3 regions of the Ensifer sp. 38_S197 genome follow, and region 2 is predicted to be linked to each of the others. Evidence: predicted binding sites of a transcription regulator. Region 2 holds the regulator's gene; each other region holds the start of a gene.
What was found. The regulator PhoB, encoded in region 2, activates phosphate uptake and scavenging genes when phosphate is short. The targets are predictions, from matches to a motif close to TGTCATNNANCTGTCAT.
Positions count from the first base shown of each region.

Region 1 (5,567 bases), on a different contig from region 2:
CCTTGACGCGACCACGGGCTGTCGACACCGTCTTTTCGGCACCGTCGAGCAGGCTTGCCGTTGCCGCCGAGCCCTCGTAGATCTGCCCGCCCAGCCGCTCGATCTCGTCCGCAACGGCGCGAAGGTAGTTCAGCGGATGCATGTGGAAGGAGCGGCTGTCGCGCAAGGCGTGAAAATAGCGTTTTGACTTCAATACGGAGCGGACACGCTCGGTGTCGAAATACTCCAGTTCGTATCCGTAGTTTTGGCGCATCGCATCGGCATGTGCCTTCAAGCTGCCGCCGTCGTCATAGCGTAGCACGCTGGTGATGCCGGGCTGCGCATGGGCGCTGTCGATCTTCAGTGCCGCAATCGTTTCGCGAACGAAATCTACGCCTTCGATCGACAGCCGATGGATCTGCCGTGCACCTTCGGTACCGGCCATTCGCGCGATATTCTCGCCACCGGTCGCAAACCCCGGGCTGACAAAGCCGCCATTTCGACCGGAAGCCCCGAAGCCGACACTTTCGGCTTCGAGCACGACGACCGATTGCCCGGCGCGTGCAAGCTGAAGCGCCGTTGTCAGACCAGCGAGCCCGCCGCCGACGACGACCGTGTCACATTCGATGGTTTCCGAAAGGACTGGTCTGACCTTCCGGTCGACCATCGTCTTTTTGTAATAGGTATCCGGATAGGACATATTCTCTCGCCCCGCAGACAGCGATTAAGGGTTGCGGGCGGCATGGCTGCCGCCTCGCAGACTTGTCGAGGTCAATCGGCGCTGTAGTCCTTGCCGTACCACTTGGTGGTAAAGCTCGCGAGCGTGCCGTCCTTCTTCATCTCCGCAATGACGTCGCCGATCTTTTTCGTCCACTCCGGATCGGTCTTTTCCGCAATCACGACGAGCGGCTCCTTGAACGCGTATTCGCCTTCAAGCACCTTGAGCGGATAACCGTTCTTGATGGCGTTGAGCGCCGTCTGTTCCGGCGCGATGACGGCATCGAGGCGCACGCCATTGCCGAGGCGCAGGTCGTCGAAGGGAAGCATGGAGTCGGCGAAGGTGCGGATCTCGCCCGGTTCCAGCTTGTATTCGATCGGCGGCAGCCCCGGAGCATCGATTTCCAACTGCCGGCGAATGAAATCTTCCGATGTCGTGGCGGTTTCAACGCCGACGACCTTGCCGTTCAGGTCGGCAACCGACTTCGCCTCGCTGTCCTTGTGAATGACGTAGACATAGGGGCTGTAGTAATAGATGCCGGCAAAATCGATGACCTGGGCGCGCGCCTTGGTGGGGGTGACGGAGCCAACGCCGACGTCATAACGTCCCTGCCAGCGGCCGCCGGTCAACGTGGCCCAGTCCGGCGTCTCGAAGCTGACCTCGACGCCGAGGCGCTTGCCGATCTCGCGGGAGACGTCAATGTCGAAGCCGACCAGTTGGTTGCTGTCGTCGAGATAGCTCTGCGGCGGCCACCCGCTGTTGGTGGCAACCACCATGGCCTTCTTGCTCATGACCCGGTCGAGCGTCTCGCCCGCTTGTGCGGCGGTGGCAAGTGCCAGCGCGGCAGCACCGACGGCGAGCTTTAGAACCAGTTTCCTCACGCGATCCTCCTGTTTGAACGTCAGCAATGGGTTCCCGTCTATGTAAGATGTCTGACAACATAAATTAGAAAGATCGATAAAGATGAGTCAAGGGTCGAAGCACGCACACTCCATGAAACGAAGTGATGGGACCATGCGTCTGCGTGATGAATGCGCCAACGAAGCGCGTTCCAGCACAGAAGGCGCAATCATTCCCGCAAGACGTGCTGGTACTTGGGACGTCTGCGACTTCGGACACGGGCGCGCAGGCCGCGGTTCGACGCGCTCGCGCGGTCTGATCTGGTCTGGTCTAGTGGCGGGCAAGCCGCGACACGCGGCGAACTCAAGCGTCGCTCCCCGGATCGCGGCGCAAGCCTGCCGTTGGGCCGCAGCGTTCCTGGGGCTGATTTCGAGCAATCGCAAAGCCATCGCCGAGCCGATTGAAGCCTTCGGCGAAACCTGACAGGAATACGTGCGGGAGGACGGTCCAATGTATTACGCGATCTTGGCTTATCATACGGCAGGCGTGGTCGAATCGTGGAGCAAGGAGGAGGACGCGGCCTTGATGTCCGACCTACTCCAGGTTCACGATCGCTTCGTTCAACAGAAATCCTTTGGCCCGGCGGCGCGGCTCGGCCCCGTGGAAGGCGCGGTGACGCTGAGGGGCAAGGGCGAAGGTATCGTCACCGACGGCCCCTTCGCCGAAACCAAGGAGCAGCTTCTGGGCCTTTACGTCGTGGACTTCCCGACACTCGAGGCAGCCATCGCGGCAGCACAAGAGTTGCGACGCAGCAATCCCACGGCGATCTACGAGATCCGGCCGATTGCGCTCTATATTCCCGGGACGACCTTGGAACCTGGCCCAAAGAGCTAGGATCAAGCAGCGATATTGCACCATGACCGGATCGGGCGACCGCCCTCGATCCGCTCCAAATCAACCTGGCAATCCCGTCGGAGGTGACCGATCGCGCACCTGCCGGCGCGATGCCGTTCACATTTGATTAACCGAGCCCGCGCAGGTGTGAACTGTAACAGAACTTACAACAAACTGACATTTCGCTTTCATGAAGCGCCGATATGGCAGGTGTCATACCGATGACCGGTCTCCCCGAAAGAGGACCTGCTAGAAATGTTTCAGTTGAAGAGTGTAACCCGCCAATTCGGCAAGAAGACAGCCGTGAGTTCGGTTACCTTCGACATCCCGCAAGGGCAGATGGTCGGCGTGATCGGCCGTTCGGGTGCCGGCAAGTCGACGCTGCTGCGCATGATCAATCGTCTTGTCGATTTGTCCTCGGGCTCGATCGTCTATGACGGTACCGAGGTCTCGTCGCTACGCGGTGCTGCTCTTCGCAACTGGCAGCGCGACTGCGCGATGATCTTCCAGCAGTTCAACCTGGTGCCGCGCCTCGACGTGCTCACCAACGTGCTGCTCGGCCGCCTCAATCACCGCTCGACGGTCTTGAGCATCCTCAACATGTTCACCCGCGAAGAACGCATCATGGCGATCGGCGCGCTCGAGCGCCTTGGGATCGAGCAAACCGCGCTTCAGCCCGCAGGCACGCTCTCTGGCGGCCAGCAGCAGCGCGTCGCAATCGCCCGTGCTCTGATGCAGCAGCCGAAGGTGCTGCTCGCCGACGAGCCGATCGCCTCGCTCGATCCGCTGAACGCCAAGATCGTCATGGATGCGCTTCGCGACATCAACGAGCGCGACGGCATCACGGTCATCACCAACCTTCACACACTCGACACCGCGCGCAACTATTGCGAACGCATCATCGGCATGGCGCACGGCCGCGTCGTCTTCGACGGCCAGCCCAAGGATCTGACTGCGGCAGCGGTTGCCGAGATCTATGGCGCCGATACGGGCATCGAGGAATCGATGACCTCCACCAGCATCAACATTCCCGCGGCCGAACCGCAGGAAGAAACGGCATCGGCCGGCCTCAAGCCGCTGGCACTGGTCGGCATCTGACGCCCGCCAGGATCGAAAGCCCGCGTCAAGGGCACCTCTTTGAAACCGAATAGGATCCGGCCGAGCCGGACACACGGGAGAACCTTATGCTGAAGAAAGCTCTTCTGGGCGCCGTCGCGCTCCTCGCCCTCGTCGGCCACGCTCAGGCTGAAGACCTCAAGGAATTCCGCATCGGCATCCTCGGCGGCGAGAACGAAGCCGACCGCCTGCGCAACTTCCAGTGCCTCGTCGACAAGCTGCCGGCCGCCATCGGCGTCGAGAAGGTCTCGCTGTTCCCTGCCGCCGACTATGACGGCGTTATCCAGGGCCTGCTCGGCGGCACGCTCGACTACGCCGAACTCGGCGCTTCCGGCTACGCCAAGATCTACCTCGCCAAGGCTGACGCCGTCGAGCCGATCCTGACGACCGTCCAGACCGACGGTTCGACCGGCTACCACTCGATCATGGTCGCCCGCAAGGATTCCGGCATCACCAAGCTCGAAGACCTGAAGGGCAAGAAGCTCGGCTTCGCCGATCCGGACTCCACCTCGGGTTACCTCGTTCCGCTCGTCACCCTGCCGGAAGCAATCGGCGCGCCGGTCAAGGAATTCTTCGGTGAGACCGGCTTCGGCGGCGGTCACGAAAACCTCGTTCTCGAAGTCGTCAAGGGCACCTTCGATGCCGGCACGACCTTCGGCTCGGGCGTTGGCGAATTCAAGGACGGCTACACCTCCGGCAACCTGCGCAAGATGGTCGACAAGGGTATCCTCGACATGAACGACCTCGTCGAGCTCTGGAAGTCGCCGCTGGTCCCGAACGGCCCGATTGTTGTCCGCACCTCGATGAATGACGACATGAAGGCAAAGTTCAAGCAGTTCATGATGGACCTGCCGAAGACCGACGCTTCTTGCTTCTCGGCCATCCAGGGCGGTGATTTCACCGGCTACACGGAAGTCAACTCCGACTTCTACAAGCCGATCATCGACGCCCGCAAGGCGACGATCGGCGGCTGATAGACCGCACCTCCCGGGAACGCTGGCCGCCCAAACGGCCAGCGTTTCACTGTTTGAAGGGGTGTCCGGCACCTGTCCCGACTGCATGTCTCGCGCCGCACTGCTGAGCATGTCCATCGCTTGTTCACGCATTTCCCGACGGAAAGCCGCTTCGCACTTTCCAGGAAATGCCAAAGAGGCCGGTGTAAGCCGGAATGATCATGGCAACTTCCCTGCTCCCGCGGCATCTGAGCGACAACGGCGCCATCATCGAGCGCCATTGGCAGGAACTCAGTTCCCGCCGCCGTCTCTATTCCTGGCTCGGATTCGGCCTTCTCTTCCTGACGCTCTCGGGTTCGCTCTGGTTCGCCAACGATTCCAACGCCGGCAAGTTCTTCGATCGCCTGCCGCATTTCTTCGACTTCGTCGGCGATCTCGCACCGCGTGACGGCCTGGAAATATTCCGCGCCATGTTCGACCTGCCCTCGCCCTATGACGACGGCAGCTTCAAGTACAACTACCCCGAAGGCCGGCTGTACCTGGCCGACAGTTTCTACATCCCCGAATATGTCCACAAGATGCTGGAGACCGTGAACATCGCGATCTTCTCGACCGTCATCGGCACGGCGCTCGGCTTCGTGCTCTGCTTCCTTGCCGCGCGCAACCTGATGCCCAATCCGTGGATACGCGGCGCCGTTCGCCGCTTCATGGAAATCCTGCGCGCCTTTCCGGAAGTGGTGATTGCCGGCTTCTTCCTGGCAATCCTCTCGCTGGGGCCCATTCCCGCGATCGCCGCGGTCTCGATCCACACGATCGGCGCGCTCGGCAAGCTTTTTTACGAAGTGGTCGAGAACGCCGACATGAAACCGGACGAGGGCCTGCGTGCTGCCGGCGGCAATTGGATCGAGCGCGTCTGGTTCGGCATGGTGCCGCAGGTGCTGCCCAACTTCACCAGCTATTTCCTGCTGCGGCTCGAAATCAACGTGCGCGCCTCCACCATCATCGGCGCCGTCGGTGGCGGCGGCATCGGTGAGCTTTTGCGCCTTTCGATCGGCCAGGGCCACCAG
Region 1 is NZ_JBXOVZ010000001.1:2,579,977-2,585,543, reverse strand. Features, by position in the region: gene AC1Z3V_RS11820 (NAD(P)/FAD-dependent oxidoreductase) at 1-679, opposite strand, end outside; gene AC1Z3V_RS11815 (transporter substrate-binding domain-containing protein) at 751-1,578, opposite strand; gene AC1Z3V_RS11810 (hypothetical protein) at 1,712-2,020, shown strand; gene AC1Z3V_RS11805 (YciI family protein) at 2,048-2,431, shown strand; gene phnC (phosphonate ABC transporter ATP-binding protein) at 2,687-3,529, shown strand; gene phnD (phosphonate ABC transporter substrate-binding protein) at 3,616-4,521, shown strand; gene phnE (phosphonate ABC transporter, permease protein PhnE) at 4,722-5,567, shown strand, end outside.
Region 1: a site for PhoB is predicted at 2,607-2,623, ahead of phnC (phosphonate ABC transporter ATP-binding protein). Genes of this name have one in related genera too.

Region 2 (5,567 bases):
TCGTCATGGGCATCATGCTGATCCCGTTCGTATCGTCGCTTTCCGACGACATCATCACCCAGGTGCCGCGCGCGCTGCGTGACGGGTCGCTGGGCCTCGGCGCCACCCGCTCGGAAACGGTGAAGAAGGTCATCCTTCCGGCAGCCCTTCCGGGCATTGTCGGCGCGCTGCTTCTGACCGCGTCCCGCGCCGTCGGCGAAACGATGATCGTGGTGCTGGCGGCCGGTGTCGCAGCCCGCATGCAGCTCAATCCCTTCGAGCCGATGACGACGGTGACCGTGAAGATCGTCAACCAGTTGACGGGCGACCTCGAGTTCACCTCGCCGCAGACGCTGGTCGCCTTCGCACTGGGCATCACGCTCTTCGTCATCACGCTCGGCCTCAACATTTACGCGCTCTACATCGTGCGCAAATACCGGGAACAGTACGAATGACCGACATCGCTTCCCCGACCGTCCGGATTTCCGCCCGTCCCGCATCCGCCAAGCGTGATATCGGCATCAAGCGCCGTTATGCCGCCGAGCGCCGGTTCCGCGCCTACGGCATTGCCGCCATCAGCATCGGTCTCTTCTTCCTGGCGCTGCTGCTGTGGACCGTCATTTCCAACGGCTATACCGCGTTCCAGCAGACGACGATCACGCTGCCGATCGAATTCACCGAAAAGGTCATCGACCCCAAGGGCGAACGCACGAGCGACAGCAAGGTGCTGATGACTGCCAACTATCCGCTGCTGGTGCGCGAGGCGCTCGTCAAGCAGCTCGGCATCGATGCGAGCAAGCGGCCGCTGGTCAAGCAGGCGACCGACATGGTCTCTGCGAGCTCCCGTACGCTGCTGCGCGACATGGTCGTGGCGGATCCGTCCATCATCGGCAAGACCGTTCCGGTCACCCTGCTGGCAGAAGCCAACATCGACTCCGCCTACAAGGGGCAGATCGACCTCAAGGTCGAAGAGAGCAAGCGTAAGGTCAAGGACCAGCAGGTCACCTGGATGAACCAGCTTGCCGAGGCCGGTATCCTGAAAAAGAGCTTCAACACCGGCATCTTCATCTTCGGCGCCTCCAGCCGTCCTGAAGCGGCGGGCGTCGGCGTCGCCGCCCTCGGCTCGTTCTACATGATGATGATCGTGCTCGCGCTGTCGCTGCCGATCGGCGTTGCCGCCTCGATCTATCTCGAAGAGTTCGCGCCGAAGAACCGGCTCACCGACCTGATCGAGGTCAACATCAACAACCTCGCAGCCGTTCCGTCGATCGTCTACGGTCTGTTGGGCCTCGCCGTCTTCATCAACTTTGCCGGCATGCCGCGCTCGGCGGCTGTCGTCGGCGGCTTCGTGCTGACGCTGATGACGTTGCCGACGATCATCATCGCCACGCGCGCGGCCCTGAAGGCGGTTCCGCCGTCCATCCGCTCGGCGGCACTCGGTCTCGGCGCCTCGAAGATGCAGACCATCTTCCATCACGTTCTGCCGCTGGCGATGCCGGGCATTCTGACCGGTACGATCATCGGCCTTGCCCACGCGCTTGGCGAAACCGCGCCGCTGCTGTTGATCGGCATGGTCGCCTTCGTCGTCGACTATCCCGGTTCGCCGATGGAGCCGTCGACGGCGCTGCCAGTGCAGATCTACATGTGGGCCAACGAGGCCGAACGCGCCTTCGTCGAGCGCACCTCCGGCGCGATCATCATTCTTCTCATCTTCCTCGTCGTCATGAACCTTGGCGCCATTCTGTTGCGACGTCGCTTTGAGCGCCGTTGGTAGTGAGGTAATTTCTATGAACATCATGTCAGAAGCAGCAGTCGAGAAGGCCTTGGATCAGAAAATGAACACTGTGCCCTACAAGATGATCGGCAAGGATGTGTCGGTCTACTACGGCGAGAAGCGGGCGCTTTTCGACGTCAACCTCAACATCCGCGAGAATACGGTAACGGCTCTGATCGGCCCGTCCGGTTGCGGCAAGTCGACCTTCCTGCGCACGCTGAACCGTATGAACGACACCATCGAGAACTGCCGTGTCACCGGCAAGATCACGCTCGATGAGGACGACATCTACGATCCGACCATCGATGTGGTCGAGCTGCGCGCCCGCGTCGGCATGGTCTTCCAGAAGCCGAACCCGTTCCCGAAGTCGATCTACGACAACGTCGCCTACGGTCCGCGCATCCACGGGCTTGCCCGCACCAAGGCGGATTTCGACGAGATCGTCGAAACCAGCCTGCAGAAAGCCGGCCTGTTCAACGAAGTGAAGGATCGCCTGCATGAACCGGGCACCGGCCTTTCCGGTGGCCAGCAGCAGCGCCTTTGCATCGCGCGCGCCGTTGCCGTCAGCCCGGAAGTCATCCTGATGGACGAGCCCTGTTCGGCCCTCGACCCGATCGCGACGGCCAAGGTCGAGGAGCTCATCCACGAACTGCGCACGAACTTCACGATCGTCATCGTGACCCACTCGATGCAGCAGGCCGCCCGCGTGTCGCAGCGCACCGCCATGTTCCACCTCGGCAATCTCGTCGAGGAGAACGACACCGACAAGATGTTCACCAATCCGGATGACCAGCGCACCCAGGATTACATCATGGGCCGCTTCGGCTGAGGCCAATGACGGCTGCAACAGTAACTGGAAAGCGCCCGCAAGGATCGACGATCATGTCCATGCATATCATGTCCGCCTATGACGAAGAACTGAAGTACCTGACGCGCCGCATCTCGGAAATGGGCGGTCTCGCCGAGCAGATGGTCGCCGAATCCGTTCGCGCCCTGGTCAATTCCGACCTGGCTCTGGCGCAGAAGGTGATCTCGGACGACACCATCCTCGACGATGCCGAGCGCCAGATCGGCGAGAAGGCGATCGTCACGATCGCCAAGCGCCAGCCGGTCGCCGCCGACCTTCGCGAGATCATGGGGTCGATCCGCATCGCCTCCGACCTGGAGCGTGTCGGCGACCTCGGCAAGAACACCGCCAAGCGCGTGATCGCCGTCGCCGGTTCCGGCATCCCGCGCAAGCTTGCCCGCGGTCTCGAGCACCTCGCCGAGCTTGCCCTGGTGCAGCTCAAGGAAGTACTCGACGTCTATGCCTCGCGTTCGCCGGAAAAGGCCAACAGCATTCGCGAGCGGGACGAGGAGATCGATGCGATCTACACCTCGCTGTTCCGCGAGCTGCTGACCTACATGATGGAAGACCCGCGCAACATCACGCCCTGCACGCATCTTCTGTTCTGCGCCAAGAACATCGAGCGCATCGGCGACCACGCGACCAATATCGCCGAGACGATCTATTACATGGCAACGGGTGCCCAGCCGGAAGGCGAGCGTCCGAAGGATGACAATACGTCGACGTTGGGCTCGGTCAACGACTGAGCGTTAGACGCGCCGTTCGCAATGCATGCCCCGTGAATATCACCTGGTCGCGGCTCCGGTCGCGGCCCCGAATTCCTGTATCTGAAGCATGCGGCTTTCGCACTGCCTTTGAAAAACGCGGAAATGCTCCAGATTTAGAGTGTCTGAGCGCCGGCCCGGCCACTGGAGCCGCACGGCGCTCGCGGTAAGGAGACGTTACCTGATGTTGCCAAAAATCGCCGTGGTCGAAGACGAAGAGGCGCTGAGCGTCCTGTTGCGTTACAATCTGGAAGCGGAAGGCTTCGACGTCGATACGATCCTCAGGGGTGACGAGGCGGAGATCCGGCTCCAGGAACGCCTGCCCGACCTTCTGATCCTCGACTGGATGCTGCCCGGCGTCTCCGGCATCGAGCTTTGCCGTCGGCTGCGCCAGCGCCCGGAGACGGAGCGGCTGCCGATCATCATGCTGACGGCGCGCGGCGAGGAAAGCGAGCGCGTTCGCGGTCTCGCGACCGGTGCCGACGACTACGTGGTTAAACCCTTCTCGACGCCGGAACTGATGGCTCGCGTCAAGGCGATGCTTCGCCGGGCGAAGCCCGAAGTGCTCTCGACGCTGCTGCGCTGCGGCGACATCGAGCTTGACAGGGAAACCCATCGCGTTCATCGCCGCAGCCGCGAGGTTCGCCTGGGACCGACGGAATTCCGCCTGCTCGAGTTCCTGATGTCCTCTCCGGGCCGGGTCTTCTCGCGCTCGCAGTTGCTGGATGGCGTCTGGGGTCACGACATCTATGTCGACGAAAGGACCGTCGACGTGCATGTCGGCCGCCTGCGCAAGGCGTTGAACTTCTCGACCATGCCGGACGTCATTCGCACGGTCCGCGGCGCCGGCTACTCGCTCGAAAGCTGAGAGGGGCCAACGACAGGCAATTAAAAAGGGGCCGATCAGCCCCTTTTCTTTTGTTCCTGTGCGGAGCTTCAGCGCATCCGCCGACGCTCGGCCGACGGCTGGTAGGCAAGCCGTGCATGGAAGTTGCAATAGGGCGAGGACTCCGGCGAGTCATTGCCGCAGAAGTGGAATTCTTCCTTCAGCGGATCGCCGATCGGCCACTTGCAGGTGCGTTCGGTGAGCTGGGTCAGCTCAAGGCGGCGCGACATCGGCACGACCACGTCCGTGCTGATGCTGAAGTTCTGCTCGGCCACGAGATCGACTTCGATCTCTTCCTTGAGAACGGTGGCGCCGGACGGACGGGCAACGGTGCGGGTCGAAACGCGCGAGGCGTAGTTCGGAGCGCGCGGGGCCGAGGTCGGCCGCTTCGGGCGGGCCGCCGCCGTGGCGCTGCCGCCAGCCTTGGCGCGTCCGGGAAGGCTCAGGCGGTGAACCTTGCCGATGACAGCGTTACGGCTGACGCCGCCGAGCTGCGCCGCGATCTGGCTTGCGCTCAGGCCCTCGGACCAAAGCTTCTTCAGTTTCTCCACCCGCTCGTCAGTCCAGTTCATCTCTGCACTCTCCGTTCTCAGCGTTGGGGATGGCAGAATCCCTCACCGCACCCCGGCTGAACCCCGAGGTTGCAAACGCGATAACTCTTTTGGTGACTAGGTCCGCCGCATGCGTCTAGTAATTGAATGTTAACGTACTGACCGCTGGACTCCGTGGCAAGAGTCCGGGGAATCACGCCGAATCGAATTCGTAGTTTTCCCCAACTTGCTCGATCAGCGTTGCATTTTTGCAAGCCCTTCCGGCCGATTTTTTCGTCGCAGGGAAACGGGTCTCGCCATCGCGCTGCAAGGCTTGGTTTTGTTGACATTGCGGTGCGAAATGGGAATAGTGCCTGCGCCGCCGAAAGGCGGCATTTTTGATTTTTATCGGGCCGCATGAAGCTGCGGTACCGATGCCGATTGGAGTGAAGGAGAGCCTCGCATGACTGCAACCACGCCGCTTTACGATACCTACATGCGCGCGCCGTTGCGTTTCGAGCGAGGAGAGGGCGTCTGGTTGATCGCCGAAGACGGCTCGCGTTACCTCGATTTCGCCGCCGGCGTTGCCGTGAACTCGCTCGGCCACGCGCATCCGCATCTCGTCGAGGCGCTGAAGGCGCAGGCCGAGAAGGTCTGGCACCTTTCCAACCTTTACGAAGTTCCGGGGCAGGAAAGCCTTGGCCGCCGCCTGGCTGCCGTCACTTTCGCCGATCGGGTCTTCTTTACCAATTCCGGTGCGGAAGCGCTGGAATGCGCGATCAAGACG
Region 2 is NZ_JBXOVZ010000002.1:1,356,760-1,362,326, forward strand. Features, by position in the region: gene pstC (phosphate ABC transporter permease subunit PstC) at 1-434, shown strand, start outside; gene pstA (phosphate ABC transporter permease PstA) at 431-1,753, shown strand; gene pstB (phosphate ABC transporter ATP-binding protein PstB) at 1,767-2,582, shown strand; gene phoU (phosphate signaling complex protein PhoU) at 2,633-3,346, shown strand; gene phoB (phosphate regulon transcriptional regulator PhoB) at 3,549-4,232, shown strand; gene AC1Z3V_RS19710 (GcrA family cell cycle regulator) at 4,301-4,822, opposite strand; gene AC1Z3V_RS19715 (aspartate aminotransferase family protein) at 5,244-5,567, shown strand, end outside.

Region 3 (5,567 bases), 1.6 Mb from region 2:
AGATGCTTTCCATCGGGCGACGGATGCGGGAACCAATCGCCATAGGGGCTGTCGGTGATCCGCGTGACATCGCTGCCATCGGGACGGACGCGCCAGATCTGCATGCGGCCGGTGCGGCTTGAGTTGAAATAGATCCATTCCCCGTCGGCAGACCAGTCGGGCCCGTCATTGCGCCCTTCCCCGTGGGTCAAGCGCCTCTCCTCGCCGCCATCGACCGAAATCGTGTAGATGTCGAAGATCTGGTCCCGGATGCCGCAATAAGTCACCTCTTGTCCATCGGGCGACCAGCCATGCCAATAGGATGGCAGGTTGCGGGTGACGAGCCGTGGCGTTCCGCCTTCGGCCGGCAGCAGGTAGATCGCCGATTTCCCGAACTCGGTTTTGTCGCTGATCGCGATCGTGCCGCCATCGGGCGAGATGCCGTGATCGTTGTTGCAGAGCGTAGCAAAGCCGGTGTCGATCTCCGTCGGCTGCGAACCGTCGAAGCCGAGGCGATAAAGGCGGCCATCGCCGTTGATGACGAGGTGCGTGCCATCCTGCGACCAGTTGGGCGCCTCGACCAGCCGATCCGTCTGCCAGACGACGCGTGTTTCGCCGGTAACGATGTCATAGGTTTCGATGGAACTGCGCATACCGTTCTCCCGCCGCGGTGAAGCAGCTATTTGCGTTCTCCACCCGCTCGCAACGTCGCCAGAACCTTGGCGCAGACCGGCTGCGTCACGATGGATGACGTTGCTCCCGCCAGCTTGAGACGAGGCCCCGGGCCAACAGCAGCAGGATGCAGACGAAGGCAACGTCGACGATGACGGCGCTGCCGGTTGCAAGGCCATGGATGCCGAAGACCGCCGGTGTCGCGAAATAGCCGATCTGTGCCGAAAGCTGCCCGGCAGCGGAAACGTCGCTCAACGACCACAGCCGCATCAGCCGGATCTCCTCGTCCGTGAACTCGGGACCGCCGTGCTGCCGTCCCGCCCTTCGCCGAAGGCGCTCACCGTCTATCCCCGGTCGCGGAAGCGGTTGGTGATCGGGTAGCGGCGGTCGCGGCCAAAATTCTTCTTGGTGATCTTGACGCCCGGCGCCGACTGCCGCCGCTTGTATTCGGCGATGTAGAGCAGGTGTTCGACCCGGTGAACCGTCGCTTCGTCATGGCCACGGGCCACGATCTCGTCGGTACCCATCTCCTTTTCGACCAGGCATTCGAGAATATCGTCGAGCACCGGATAGGGCGGCAGCGAATCCTGGTCCGTCTGGTTGGGGCGAAGCTCTGCCGACGGCGCCTTGTCGATGATGTTCTCAGGAATGACGATGCCCGACGGACCCAGCGCGCCCGGCGGAACCGTCGTGTTGCGCCAGCTCGACAGCGCATAGACCTGCATCTTGTAGAGGTCCTTGATCGGATTGAAGCCGCCATTCATGTCGCCATAGAGCGTGGCATAGCCGACCGACATTTCCGACTTGTTGCCCGTCGTCACCACCATCGAGCCGAACTTGTTGGAGATCGCCATCAGGATCGTGCCGCGCGTGCGGCTCTGGAGGTTCTCCTCGGTAATGCCGGATTCGGTTCCCTCGAACATGTCGGAGAGTGCGCTCAGGAAGCCTTCGACCGGTTCTGAGATCGGTACGATGTCGTAGCGGCAGCCGAGCGCCGCGGCGCAATCCTTGGCGTCCTTCAGTGATTCCTGCGAGGTGTAGCGATAGGGCAGCATGACGGTGCGCACCCGCTCTTCGCCGAGCGCATCGACCGCCAGTGCGGCGCAGATCGCCGAATCGATGCCGCCGGAAAGACCGAGCACGACATTCTTGAAGCCGTTCTTGTTGACGTAGTCACGGAAGCCGAGCATGCAGGCGCGGTAGTCCGCCTCCTCCCGCTCCGGCAGGCGGGACTTCAGCCCGCTGTCGCAGTGCCAGCCGTTTTCGCCCTTCTTCCACTCGACGATGCTGATCGCCTCTTCGAACTGGCTCATCTGGAAGGCCAGCGACTTGTCGGAATTGAAGGCGAAGCTCGCGCCGTCGAACACCAGTTCGTCCTGGCCGCCGAGCTGGTTGGCATAGATCATCGGCAGGCCGGTCTCGATCACCTGCTTCAGCACCACCTGATGCCGCACGTCCACCTTGCCGCGATAATAGGGCGAGCCGTTCGGCGACAGCAGGATTTCCGCGCCGCTTTCGGCCAGCGTCTCGCAAACGCCGAGATCGCCCCAGATGTCCTCGCAGATCGGAATGCCGATGCGCACGCCGCGGAAATTCACCGGACCCGGCATCTCGCCCTGGTCGAAGACGCGCTTTTCATCGAACTCGCCATAGTTCGGCAGATCGACCTTGTCGCGGACCGCGATGACCTTGCCGTCGTCGAGCACTGCCACCGAATTGTGCCGCCCGATCTTGGTTTGCCGCGGGAAGCCGATGATGACGCCCGGACCGCCGTCGACCGTCTCGGCCGCCAGCTTTTCGATCGCCTGGTAGCAGGCCTTCAGGAAGGCTGGCTTCAACACCAGATCTTCCGGCGGATAGCCGGAGATGAACAGCTCCGTCAGAAGCAGGAGATCGGCGCCCTGGCGCGCTGCATCAGCGCGCGCCTCACGGGCCTTGGCCAGGTTTCCGGCAATGTCACCCACCGTCGGATTGAGCTGGGCGACTGCGATGCGGAGGAGCGAGGGAGCGGTCTTGTGAGCGGTCATGAGCGGGCCTGTCGATCTCTTCTGAGCGATTGCATCTGGCTTTCGCAGTGTTCTTTAGCGCAATCCGCGGGAAAATACCCACAGGCAATCGCCGCTAGACGAAAAAATCCGAAAAATTCTGTCTTTCCCGGTTCTTATCGGGGGTAGTTGCAGCACCGTCACGCGGCGGAAAGCTGTTCCCAACTCCCGTTAAGAAACCATTCATCCCCTGTTCAAAATGACGAGCGTATGACAGTTACACGACACATTTGTGAATTGGAGAATATATTGGCCAGTATCGATTCCGCGGTCGCGAGAGGCTCGCGCGTCTATGTCGATAGACCCGGCTTCACCGCGCGGCACGCCAAGACGCTCGCGGGCGCCCGCAGCGCATTGTTCTCCCTTTTCTTCGCATCTGCTCTCGTGTTCGTCGTCGAACTGGTCGTGCGCCAGTCGATGTCCGATACCGTCGCCTATTTCCTCGACCCCACACGTCCGGCCTTGACGACGGTCGGTGCCTTCTTCCTCGTCCTGCTCACCATCGACGGCATTTTCGGCCGCGAGCACAAGTCGGCCGTGGTGATGGCGCCGCTTGCCATCATACCGGCCGTCATCTGCCAGCAGAAGCAGGTCTTCCTGTCCGACCCGCTCTATCCGACAGATTTCCTGTTCGGCCGCCAGATCATGGAATTGATGCCGGTGCTGGTGAAGGACCGGCCCTGGACCGCCGTCGGCATCGCCGTCGGCCTCGTCGCCGGGGTCATCGCAATCGCGCTCTTGCTGCGTTTTGCCTGGCGGACCTTCCCCAAGCTGACGACGCGCGAGCGCGTGGCTCGGCTCGCCTTCGCGCTGCCGCTGCTCGTCGCCTTCTGGAACATCATGGATTACAACCAGTTCTCCTGGATCCGTGACCGCCTGAAGGTCATCCCCATCATGTGGGACCAGACCGAGAACTATAAGCACAACGGCTTCGCACTCGCCTTCGCCATCAATCTGCCGATGGCCAATGTCAGTGCGCCCGCCGGCTACATGGCCGATGCCATCGATCGCATTCCGGTGAAGCCGCTTCCGGCCGGCACCTCGCACCGCGGCAAGCCCGACGTCATCGTGCTGATGAGCGAGTCCTTCTGGGATCCGACCCGCCTGCCGAACGTCAAGCTCTCACCCGATCCGATGCCGACGATCCGCGAGATGCAGTCGGGCAATGTCTTCTCGCCGGAATTCGGTGGCATGACCGCCAATGTCGAGTTCGAGGCGCTGACCGGCTTCTCCAACGCCTTCCTGCCCTATGGCAGCATTCCGTACCAGCAGTACATCCGCAACCCGATCCCGTCGCTTGCCACCTTCTTCCGTGGCGAAGGCTACGTCTCGCGCGCCATCCACCCCTTCCAGAGCTGGTTCTGGAACCGCACCGCCGTCTACAAGGCCTTCGGCTTCGACACCTTCAAGTCGGAGGAGAACATGCCGCCGATGCAGAAACGCGGCATCTTCGCCTCGGACGAGTCACTGACCAACGAGATCATCCGCCAGGCCGATGCGATGGACGATCCGTTCTTCTTCTTCACCGTCACGCTCCAGGGCCATGGTCCCTATGAGGCGAACCGCTACGCGAAGAACACCATCAAGATCGAAGGCGACCTACCGGAAAGCGACCGCCAGGTGCTCGCCACCTATTCGCAAGGGATTAAGGAAGCCGACGACAGCCTGAAGAAGCTGATGGACTGGGCGAAGAAGCGCGATCGCGAAACGATCATCGTGCTCTTCGGCGACCACCTGCCGCCGCTGAACACCGTCTATACCAATACCGGCTTCATGAAGGGCATCACCGCGGAGCGCAAAGGTTCCAAGGACCAGATGAAGGCGCAGCATGAAACGCCGCTGGTCGTCTGGTCGAACAAGACCGGACCGAAGAAGAATGTCGGCACCATCAGCCCGGCCCTCCTCTCCTACACGATCCTCAAGCAATCCGGCTACGAGCACCCCTACTACACCGGGTTCCTCGGCAAGGTTCACGACCAGTTCCGCGTCGTCGACCGCTACATGCTGATCCGCAAGAACGGCAAGGAAGTCGCCGAGTGGTCGCGCCAGCCGAAGGTGCCCGCTTTGCTGCGCGACTATCGCTTCCTGCAGCACGACATGATGTTCGGAAAACGCTTCTCGACCGACCGGTTCTTCAAGTCCCACGCCGAGCTCTTCGCCGGCGCGGCTGAAACCCACTGATCCATGAGAGCCCGACCGGCTGAATCCGCTCCGGCTCTCCGCATTTTTTCCGACCCCGCCTGATTTTCCTTGCGGCCCCTGCGCTCTAGATTGGCTTCCGGCCAACACCGGAGATCGCCATGCCGCACTTCAACGAAATATCAAAACAGCTTTTCGGCAAGCCGCTGAACGAGCTTGGCGAAATCGAACGTCGCATTCTTGCGCACGCCCGCGATCGGCGCACCCTTGCCACCGATTCGCATGCCGCCTTTACGGCTGGGCTTTCCTTCGGCGACAGGCTTGCCGATAGCATCGCCCGCGTCGGCGGTTCGTGGAGCTTCATCATCGGCTTCTGCGGCTTCCTCGTCTGCTGGGTCCTCGTGAACTCCGTGCTGCTCATCACCGGTGCGTTCGACCCCTACCCCTACATCTTCCTCAACCTGGTGCTTTCCATGCTTGCCGCGCTGCAGGCGCCGGTCATCATGATGTCGCAAAACCGCCAGGCCGAACGCGACCGCTTCGCCGCATCCAAGGACTATGAGGTCAATCTGAAAGCGGAAGTCGAACTGATCGCCCTGCACCACAAGGTCGACGACGTGTTGCTGCGCGAGATTTCGGAACTGCGCGCCGACGTCGCAACCCTCAACCGACAGCTCGAACAATACCGTTCAGCACCCGGCCAGGATTGAACGCACCCGACACGCATGATCC
Region 3 is NZ_JBXOVZ010000002.1:2,939,483-2,945,049, forward strand. Features, by position in the region: gene AC1Z3V_RS27270 (TolB family protein) at 1-632, opposite strand, end outside; gene AC1Z3V_RS27275 (hypothetical protein) at 718-921, opposite strand; gene AC1Z3V_RS27280 (NAD+ synthase) at 996-2,678, opposite strand; gene AC1Z3V_RS27285 (LTA synthase family protein) at 2,946-4,877, shown strand; gene AC1Z3V_RS27290 (DUF1003 domain-containing protein) at 4,997-5,545, shown strand.
Region 3: a site for PhoB is predicted at 2,907-2,923, ahead of AC1Z3V_RS27285 (LTA synthase family protein). Genes of this name have one in related genera too.